Regions from separate parts of the Micromonospora sp. NPDC085948 genome, predicted to be linked through region 1. Evidence: riboswitches for the same ligand, from Rfam matches in the RefSeq annotation. Region 1 holds a riboswitch; each other region holds the start of a gene.
What was found. Region 1 has a riboswitch for cyclic di-AMP ahead of AB0O48_RS11525 (C39 family peptidase). Riboswitches for the same ligand answer to the same signal wherever they lie in the genome.
Positions count from the first base shown of each region.

Region 2: another riboswitch for cyclic di-AMP. It lies ahead of AB0O48_RS24975 (hypothetical protein); the one in region 1 lies ahead of AB0O48_RS11525 (C39 family peptidase).
Region 3: another riboswitch for cyclic di-AMP. It lies ahead of AB0O48_RS13925 (NlpC/P60 family protein); the one in region 1 lies ahead of AB0O48_RS11525 (C39 family peptidase).

Region 1 is NZ_JBFBJW010000003.1:413,919-417,118, forward strand. Features, by position in the region: gene AB0O48_RS11520 (alpha/beta fold hydrolase) at 1-645, opposite strand, end outside; gene AB0O48_RS11525 (C39 family peptidase) at 771-1,619, opposite strand; cyclic di-AMP (ydaO/yuaA leader) riboswitch at 1,851-1,992, opposite strand; gene AB0O48_RS11530 (hypothetical protein) at 2,276-3,046, opposite strand.
Region 2 is NZ_JBFBJW010000011.1:118,906-122,105, reverse strand. Features, by position in the region: gene AB0O48_RS24980 (cation diffusion facilitator family transporter) at 1-854, shown strand, start outside; cyclic di-AMP (ydaO/yuaA leader) riboswitch at 966-1,097, shown strand; gene AB0O48_RS24975 (hypothetical protein) at 1,154-2,170, shown strand; gene AB0O48_RS24970 (hypothetical protein) at 2,378-2,878, shown strand; gene AB0O48_RS24965 (SRPBCC family protein) at 3,048-3,200, opposite strand, start outside.
Region 3 is NZ_JBFBJW010000004.1:322,177-325,376, reverse strand. Features, by position in the region: gene dcd (dCTP deaminase) at 1-390, shown strand, start outside; gene AB0O48_RS13925 (NlpC/P60 family protein) at 454-1,494, opposite strand; cyclic di-AMP (ydaO/yuaA leader) riboswitch at 1,508-1,643, opposite strand; gene AB0O48_RS13920 (N-acetylmuramoyl-L-alanine amidase) at 1,878-3,200, shown strand, end outside.

The DNA.
Region 1 (3,200 bases):
GAGCTGCGCGTCGGTGACCATCGGGTCGTGCTCGCCGCGCGCCAGCAGCACCGGTACGTCGGTCGCCGTCAGCAGTCCGGTCAGGTCGGGCTCGCCGACGGCGAAGGCGTTCGGATCCATGGCGAGCCGCCACCGGCCGTCGACCTGACGGAGGCCGGCGTCCACCACCGGGTGGTCCGGCGGGAGCAGGCCGGCCAGCCCGGAGACGCGCAGGTAGCGGCGGGCCGCCTCGGTACGGCTGGCGAACCAGCTCACCGGGCGGGCGGCCAGTTCGGCGGCCCGTTCCAGTTCGGCGGGCGACCAGAGCGCCTTGATCCCCAAGCCGACCACCGCGTCCACCGGCATACCGGCGTCGCGCGCGGCCAACGCGAGGCCCACCACGCCACCCAGCGAGTGCCCGAGCACGACGAGCCGGTCGTCGGGGGCGAGGGCCGGCGCGATCCGCTCGGCGAAGCCGGCGAAGGAGTACGACGGCAGCGGCGACGCCCAGCCGTGGCCCGCGAGGTCCGGTGCCAGCCACCGGCCGGGCCAGTGTTGCTCCAGGTACGGCGCCCAGGGCAACCACACGTCACCGGTGGCCCCCAGGCCGTGCAACAGCAGCAGGACCGGCCGTCGACCGGCGTGACCACCCGATTCATCCACCACGGCCGCAGTCTCCCACGGTTCACGGCCAGGGACGAGAGTCGTCGACGGGGGCGTACCGCCGTGGAGGACGCGACGGGCGCCGGCCCCTCGTGAGGGACGGCGCCCGTGGCGGTCAGCGTGCCGGGTCAGGCGGAGTAGCCCCGGCTGGCGATCCAGTTGGCCAGGTCGATGGTGGTGACCCAGTACGACGGGTCGGCCGGGTTCGCCGAGTCGGCGATGCGTACCGTGCGGCCGTTGTCCTTGTAACCCACGACGGCGATGTAGTGGCCGCCGCCGTAGGAGTGCCAGGAGCCGTCGGTGTCGGTGGCGTCCCCGACGACGTTGGCGACCACGCCGCGGCCGTCGGTGATGGCCTTGACGACGTCGGCCTGGAGGCGGTCCATCTGCGCCGGGCTGGGCGCGCCGACGAACATCCGGGTCCGGTACGGGGAGCCCTTCACCTCGGCGTTGAGCACCCGGGTGGTGTCCTCGGCCGAGTTGGTGCCCAACTCGGTGGTGCCCAGTTCGGCGCCGAGTTCCTCCTGGGTCCGGTCGATCCCGGTGGCGCTGAGCGCGTTGCGGGTGGCCGCCGGGCCGCAGTTGTAGTACGTGTTCTGCGCCTCGTACTCGTAGTCGAGCACCTTTGTCGCGGGCGGCTTCGGCCGCTCCGGCTTCCGGGTCAGGTCCGGGTTGCTGCTGGCCTTGGCGGCGGGCGCCGCGGCGCTGGTGGCCGGGGCGGCGCTGCTCGGCGCGGCGCTCGCCGACGGAGACGCGTCCCGCACCTCGCCCCGGGAGGCGGCGACGTCGGTGCGCATCTCGGCGACAGTGGTCGCGGTGCGCTGGCCGGCCGGCGCGTCGTCGGCGGTGGCGAGCAGGGTGCCGGTGGTGGCGGCGAGCACGAGGGCCGCGGCGGAGGCGGCGACGATCTGGTACGGGCGCTCGGTCGCGAGGCGGCGGAGCTGACGCTGCATGGTGTGCTTCACGGGGTCCTCCACGGTCGGGGGGAGAGCGGCACACCGGGGCCGGACCGGTATCCGGGCAGGCGCCATCGCGCGGACGGTGGTCCGCGGGTGGTGAACCGCTCAGGGGAACGCCCGGCGTGGCCGGGCGGTGAGGCGATGACCCGGGGGGTCAGCTCACCGTCACTGGACGGATGAGCGGGGGCACCGCTGTGCCGTGGAGGCGAGGGAACAGCCGAGGGGTGGAGAGGTGCTGCACGAGGATGGAACTCCTTCCGACACCGCCTACCGGGTTAGCTGACGGATTCGGGCGGGAAGATCGCCCTACCGCGGGCCGTGGCTCGCGGATTCACCCCGGACGTACTGATGGGTCCCCGGTTCGTTCATGACGATTGAGCGGGTCGGCGCGGCGTCGCCTGTTGCGATCGGTTACCGCACCGGACGGGACGACACTACTGGCCCGTTCACACCATGCCAAGCCAGGTTCACCTGCGTAAACCCGAATCGGCGCGACAATTTCTGCGCGTTCTGCCGCTGATGTGACTCGATGGGACAAGCGGTTACGGTGACGCCTGTGGGCGACAACCGGACAGGTCGCCGAAACTGCGGTCAGAATCCCGGGAACAATCGCGCCGAACGTGCCGGACGCCCGATTCCACATTCCGTGACCGGGCTCACACAACAGATCGGGCTCAACCCGCGCGGGCCGGGCGCCAGCGTGCCACCACGGCGGGACGGGCCGCCCCGCGCACCAGCCGGCGGGCGGGTGCCCGACTCGGCCGCAGCCGGGCCGTTGCCGCGCACGCCTCCTCGGCAAGGGTGCGCGCCGACTCGGCGGCCAGTTCCGCAGCCCGCCAGGCGGCCCGCTCCGCGCTGGCGGCGGCCTGGTGGTCGGCCCGTCTCGCGTCCCGGATCGACCGGCTGAGCAGCGCTTCCTGCTCGACCGGGTGCCGCCGGGGATCCCAGCCGTGCCGGTGCCCGAACACGTCGCTGAGCTGCGCCATGCTCAGGTCGCCCCGCCAGTACGCCGCCGTGGCCGCGCGGTGCAGGTAGCGCTCCCGGGCGGCGTACTCGGCGGGGGTGCGGGGCGTGGCCGGGCTGGGCAGCGCCCCGGACCCCGCGAAGCGGCGCGCGGCGGTGTCCGCCTCGTCGTAGCGCGCCCAGGCGCGTTCGGCCTGCTCCTGACTGGCCAGCCAGGCATCGCGTCGCCGCTGGGCCGTCCGGGCCGCGCCGGCCGCCGCGACGGCCACCTCCTCGGCGTACCGGCGCCGGTCGACGATCGCGGCCGCCGCCACCTCACGCGCGGTCGGCACGGCCGGGGACGGGTCGGCGGTGGGCCGGTCCTCTTCGGGCCGGGCGACAAGCACGGCGAGCACGCCGAGCGCCAGCAGGAACAGGGCCGACCAGATGGCAGCGGCCTGCGGTACCTCGGTTACGAACTGGTAGAAGACGGTGGTCTCCATGGTCGGCACCTCGCTGAGGAAGCAGAGCGATGGGGAGCCCCGTCGGCCACCTGGCCACGGTGAGCGCGACCGGAAGCCACGTCCCCACGCTACCGTCGTGCCGACCCGGGCGCATTGACCGCGGGCGTGTCGACGCGCGCCGCGCCGAGCCCCC
Region 2 (3,200 bases), on a different contig from region 1:
GACTCTGGGCGGCATTCGGGCTGCTCGCCGCTCTGATGGTGGTCGAGGCGGTGACCGCCCTGCACACCGGTTCACTCGCCCTGCTCTCCGACGCCGGACACATGTTCACCGACGTGCTCGGCATCGGGATGGCGCTCGCCGCGATCACCGCGACCCGCCGGGCCACCACCGACCCGCAGCGCACCTTCGGGCTCTACCGACTCGAGGTCCTCGCCGCGCTGGCCAACGCCGTTCTGCTCTCCGGCGTCGCGATCTACGTGTTGATCACCGCGATCCGCCGCTTCGGCGACCCGCACGAGGTCGTCGCCGGCCCGATGCTCGTGGTGGCCGTGCTCGGCCTGCTCGCCAACATCGCCGCCTTCGCCCTGCTCCGCGCCGGAGCCCGGGAGAGCATCAACATCCAGGGCGCCTACCTGGAGGTGCTCGGCGACCTGCTGGGCTCACTCGGCGTGATCGGCGCGGCGCTCCTCATCTCCGTCACCGACTGGTGGTGGGCCGACCCACTGGTCGCCGTCGCCATCGGCGTGTTCATCCTGCCGCGCACCTGGCGGCTGGCACGGGCCGCCGTCCGCATCCTGGTGCAGGCCGCCCCGGAGCACCTCCAGGTGACCGCCGTGCACGACCGGCTGGCCGCGGTCCCCGGGGTGGTCGAGGTGCACGACCTGCACGTCTGGACGCTCACCTCCGGCATGGACGTGGCCTCCGCGCACCTGACCATGGCACCCGGCGCCGAGGTCGGCGCGGTGCTCACCGCAGCGCGTACCGCCCTGCACGACGACTTCCGGATCGAACACGCGACGTTGCAGATCGAGCCCGGCGCCGCCTCCGGAGCCTGCGGCTCGATCGAGTGGTGACACTTTTCTCGTGACGACGTACGCACCGTCCGTCACATCGGCTGCAGCCGCCCCACCCGCACCGGTAGGCTCGGTCCCGGCCTCCACCAGGCGGCGCCCTCCAGGCGCCGGTGGCGGCCGCCGCCTAATCGCCCAACCGGGCGAACCGGGGAACCACGTTCCTGGGGTGCATCCGCGTCAGCGGTAGGGATCTTCCGTCCCGAACCCGTCAGCTAACCCGGTCGGCGGCTGACGGAAGGACATGCGCAGTGGCACCAGCACGACCACCCGCCGCCCGACTGGCGGCCCTGATCGTCGCGATGTTCGCCCTCGGCGTCGCGATCCCGGCCGGCACCGCCTCGGCCGCTCCCCCGACCGGCCTGCGGGCCGCCGCCGCACCCGACTCCGACGAGGAGGGCGGCACCCCCTCGCTCCGCGCCCAACTCGAGGCAGCCAGCAAGGGCTACCTGGACGCGAAGCGCGCTCTGGACACCTCCGTGCAGCGGCAGCAGCAACTCGCCACCCAACTGAAGACCATCGAGGTCGAGCTGGCCCAGCGCGACGGCAAGGTCGGTCAGATCGCCGGCGTGGCGTACCGCACCGGCCGGCTCGGCGCGGTGTCGGCGCTGCTCAACAGCAACAGCCCGGAGGGCTTCATGGACCGGGCCGCCGCCCTGGAGGCGGTGGCCGCCAACGAGGACCGGGTGCTGCGCGATCTGCTCGCCACCAAGGACCAGGCCAACCGCACCCGGACCGCCCTGAACGGCGAGATCACCGAACAGCGCAAGCAGGTCGCGGTGATGGCCAAGCGCAAGGACCAGGCCGAACGGGCCCTGACCGTGGCCAACACCCCCAAGCCGCAGCCCACCGCCGACAGCGGCTCCAACCGGGGCACCTCCACCGCCAACGCGAAGGCGGCACCCCGCAACTCGGACGGCTCCTGGCCATCCGAGTCGTGCAGCGTCAACGACCCCACCCCCGCCAACGGCTGCATCACCCCGCGCACCCTGCACGCGCTCAACCAGGCCAAGGCCGCCGGCTTCACCCGGTACGTCTCCTGTCACCGCCCCAGCGGCTCCGGTGAACATCCCAAGGGCCGGGCCTGCGACTTCGCCGCCCAGGCGAGCGGCTTCGGCGGCAACGCCACCGGCGGCGACAAGACGTACGGCAACAACCTGGCCGCGTACTTCATCCGCAACGCCGACCGGCTCGCCGTGCTGTACGTGATCTGGTACCGGCAGATCTGGCTGCCCAGCAGCGGGTGGAAGTCGTACAGCGGCGCGAGCGGGACCCCGTCCACCGACCACACCAACCACGTACACCTGTCGGTCTACTGACCCACCCGACGGCTCCCCCGGTCCGGTCCGGGGGTGATCCACTCGCGGTCGCCGACTCCGGGGTGTCCGGACGACGGGATACCCCGGAGTCGGCGATTGTCGTGTTGATCAGGATGGTGTCGCCGGGCCGGGGTACGTCGCCGGGCGTACCCCGGATGTCGTCGGCGGTCGGACGACCCGGCGCGGGTCGGCGGGCAGCATCGCGGTATGCGTCGGATCCCACCCACCGCCCGCAAGGGGCTCCTCACCCTGCACCTGGTCACCTCGCTCGGCTGGCTCGGCGCCGACCTGGTGCTCCTCACCCTCGGCATCGCCGTGCAGCGGGGCGCCGACCCGGCGGTGGTCTACCCGGTCACGGCGCTGGTCGGCACGGTGCTGTTCGCGCCGCTGAGCGTCCTGGTCTGGCTGATCGGGGTCGCCAGCGCGCTACTCACCCCGTGGGGGCTGTGGCGCCATCGCTGGGTGCTGGCCAAGCTCGTGCTCACCACGGTGATGGTCGGACTGGTGTTGTTCCTGCTCACGCCGAATCTGCGGCACGCCGGTGCGGTGGGCGCCGCCCTCCCCGCCCGGGACCGCGTGGACCTGGTCATCGCGCCGGCGGTGTCGACGACCTTGATGATCATCGCGACGGTGCTGTCCACGTACAAGCCGTGGGGCCGACGTCCCGCCGCCCGACCCGCCCTGGCAGGCCACGGCCGCAACCCGTGACCGCGCCACCACGACCGGGCTGGCGCGACCCGGGCTGACGCGACCGGGCCGCCAAGATCGCGCCGCCAAGATCGCGCTATAACCAGGACGTAGTGGCCTCCCGACGCCCGCAGGCCACTAGATCCTGGATCGAGCACGATCATGAGGCGGGACGGCGGGGCGGGGGCGGTCAGGCTGGGGGTGGTGGGTCACCGGCTCGGTCGAGGGCCGGGCCGAGGCGGGCGGCGAGGGCGAGGTGAGCGGCCCGCGCCTGGCGGAACGCGTACCGGAACAGCGGCGTCGGCGCGGTCAGGGTGATCTCGACGTCGATCCGGACCAGACC
Region 3 (3,200 bases), on a different contig from region 1:
GTCGAGGTGCCCGACGGGGAGCCGTTCGTGCTGCACCCCGGGGAGTTCGTGCTCGCCTCGACGCTTGAGGTCATCTCGCTGGGCGACCAGCTCGCCGGCCGGCTGGAGGGCAAGAGTTCACTGGGGCGGCTCGGGCTGCTGACGCACTCCACCGCCGGCTTCATCGACCCCGGCTTCTCCGGTCACGTCACGCTCGAACTCTCGAACGTGGCGAACCTGCCCATCACTCTCTGGCCGGGCATGAAGATCGGGCAGCTCTGCATCTTCCGGCTCTCCTCGCCGGCCGAGCACCCGTACGGCTCGGCGGTCTACGGCTCGCGCTACCAGGGGCAGCGGGGGCCGACGCCCAGCCGCGCCTGGCAGCACTGGCGCACCTGGCCCACCCGCTGACCCCGTGAACGACAAGGGCCCGCCGCGACGAGTCGCGGCGGGCCCTTCGGTCAGTACCCCTGATCAGCCTGGACGGCCGTAGCTGTGGATCGGGCCGTCGTCGACCTTCTTCATCTTGACCGGTTGACCGGCCTGCGAGGCGTGCACCACCCAGCCGCCACCGACGTACATGCCGACGTGGTGGATGTCGCTGTAGTAGAAGACCAGGTCGCCGGGGCGCAGGTCGGCCTTGCTGACGTTCTTGGTGACGCGGCTCTGCGCGGCGGCGTTGTGCGGCAGGGACACACCGGCCTTCGCCCAGGCGGCCAGCATCAGCCCGGAGCAGTCGTACGAGTTCGGGCCCTCGGCACCCCAGACGTAGGGCTTGCCGATCTGCGCGCAGGCGAACTTGACCGCCGTGCCCGCGGCGCCGCCGGGATAGCTGCCGGGGCAGGGAGCTGGGCGCAACGGACCGCCGCCACCGCTGCCGTACACCTTGAGGCGCAGCTTCTGCAGCTTGTCGATCTCGTCGTTGATCTGCTTCTTCTTCGCCGCCAACTGAGCCTCGGTACGGGTCAGCTGGGTCACCATCTCGTCGAGTGGCGCCTTCTGCCTGGCCAGCTCGTCGCGCAGGTCGGCCACCTCGCGGACGTCCTGCTGCTGGTTGTGCGCGAAGCGGTCGAGCATTTCGAGCTGGCCGACCACCTCGCTGGGTGACTGGCTGCCCAGCACCGCGTTGACGGTCAGCACGTTCTCGCCCTTGTAGGCGCGTACGGCCAGGGCACTGACCTTGTCCATGGCGGCGTCGACCTGACGCTCCAGCGGGGCGATCCGGGCGGCCAGCGCCTGGGCCTGCCTGCGCTTGTTGGCGAGGTCGATGCGGGTGGCGTTGTGCTGTTCGATGACCGGTTCGAGTTTGTTCCAGTCGGCGTCGATCTGGCGTTCGATCTCGGCGACGGACGGGTCGGCGTGGGCCGCCGTGGCGCTGCCGGTCAGGACGACGGCGACGCCGGCCAGGGCGGCGAGCGCGGTGGTGAAGCGGGACCAGCGTGGGCGCGGCGCGATCGACGGCGGGCCGGCTGCTGCCGACCGCTCGGACGACGGCCGCGGGGCATGGAGTGCCACCGGGGTTCCGTACTCCTTCTTCCTGACCGCCTACCGGGTTAGCTGACGGGTTCGGGCGGGAAGTGGGCGCCCTACCGCAGTGACTGCGGATTCACCCCGGGGGACATGGGTCCCCGGTTCGTTCGGAAACGACTCGGCGGTGTCGGACCGTTACCGCCCGGGCTGGACGGAGCTGCTATCGGGCCGACGAATGACCAGAGTAGAGACGCTTGTTACCACTCCGCAACCCGTGCGGCCGTGACACTCCGTACCGATCGGAAAGGATCACCGGCCGTAGGTGAAGAATTCTTTCCCAACGAGTCGACACATAGAAAGGTATTGACGCGGACTCCCGGACGGCGCGAGGGTGACCTCACCTTCATCCGTGAAATCTAGGGGGTTCGATGCACCATCCAACCCTGCTCCTCGGCCGGCGTGCGCTGCTCGCCGCCGCCGTGGTCGCCGCCGCGACCGCGGTCCCACCACCCGCAACCGCCGCCGCACCCACGGCCGACCGCCAGCAGCGGTACGCCGCCGCGGCGGCCGAGTACGGCGTACCGACCGACGTGCTGCTCGGCGTCTCCTACCTGGAGTCCCGCTGGGACAGCAACGCCGGCACACCCAGCACCAGTGGCGGCTACGGCCCCATGCACCTGACCGACGCCCGACACGTGACCGCCCTGCCCGTGGGCGGCCACCACGACACCGGCACCGAGGACCCGCGTGGCGACAACTCCCGCACCGCGCTGGCACCCGCGCCCCGGCCGGCCGAGGACCCGGCGCCACCCGCCGCCGCCTTGCAGACCGTGGATGCCGCCGCCGCGCTGACCGGCGCGACCCCCGACGCGCTGCGCACCGACGCCGACGTCAACATCCGGGGCGGGGCCGCGCTGCTGGCCTCGTACCAGCGGGAGTTGGGCGCGCCGGTCGGTGCCGGCACCGACCCGGCCAGCTGGTACGGCGCGGTGGCCCGCTACGCCGGCGCGGACAGCGCCGACGCCGCGGCGGCCTTCGCCGACGAGGTCTTCACCACCATCGGCAGCGGCGAGTCGCGGGTGACCGACGACGGCCAGCGGATCACGCTGCCGGCCCGGACGATCCGGCCGCAGCGATCGTGGCTGGACCGGCTGGGTCTGCGTCGGCTCGCCCGCCCGGACGGGCTGGAATGCCCCCGGACCATCTCCTGCGAGTGGATCCCGGCGCCCTACGCGGCGTTCGGCGACGGGGACTACGGCAACCACGACCTGTCCGACCGGCCCGCCCGGCAGAAGATCGAGTACATCGTCATCCACGACACCGAGGGAAGCTGGGCCACCACCCTGCGACTCGTCCAAGACCCGACCTACGTGAGCTGGCACTACACGCTGCGCTCGGTGGACGGGCACATCGCCCAGCACGTCAAGACCAAGGATGTCGCCTGGCACGCCGGCAACTGGTACGTCAACGCCAAGGCGGTCGGGCTGGAGCACGAGGGCTTCGCGGCGCAGGGCACCTGGTACACCGAGGCGATGTACCGGACCTCGGCGAAGTTGGTCCGACACCTCGCGCTGCGGCTGGGCGTCCCGCTGGACCGCCAGCACATCATCGGCCACGACAACGTGCCCGGCACCATCGCCGCGAACGTCCGTGGAATGCACTGGGACACCGGCCCGTACTGGGACTGGAACCACTACTTCGAGCTGCTGCACGCGCCCCGGTTGGACACCGGCACCCCCGCCACCGGTCTG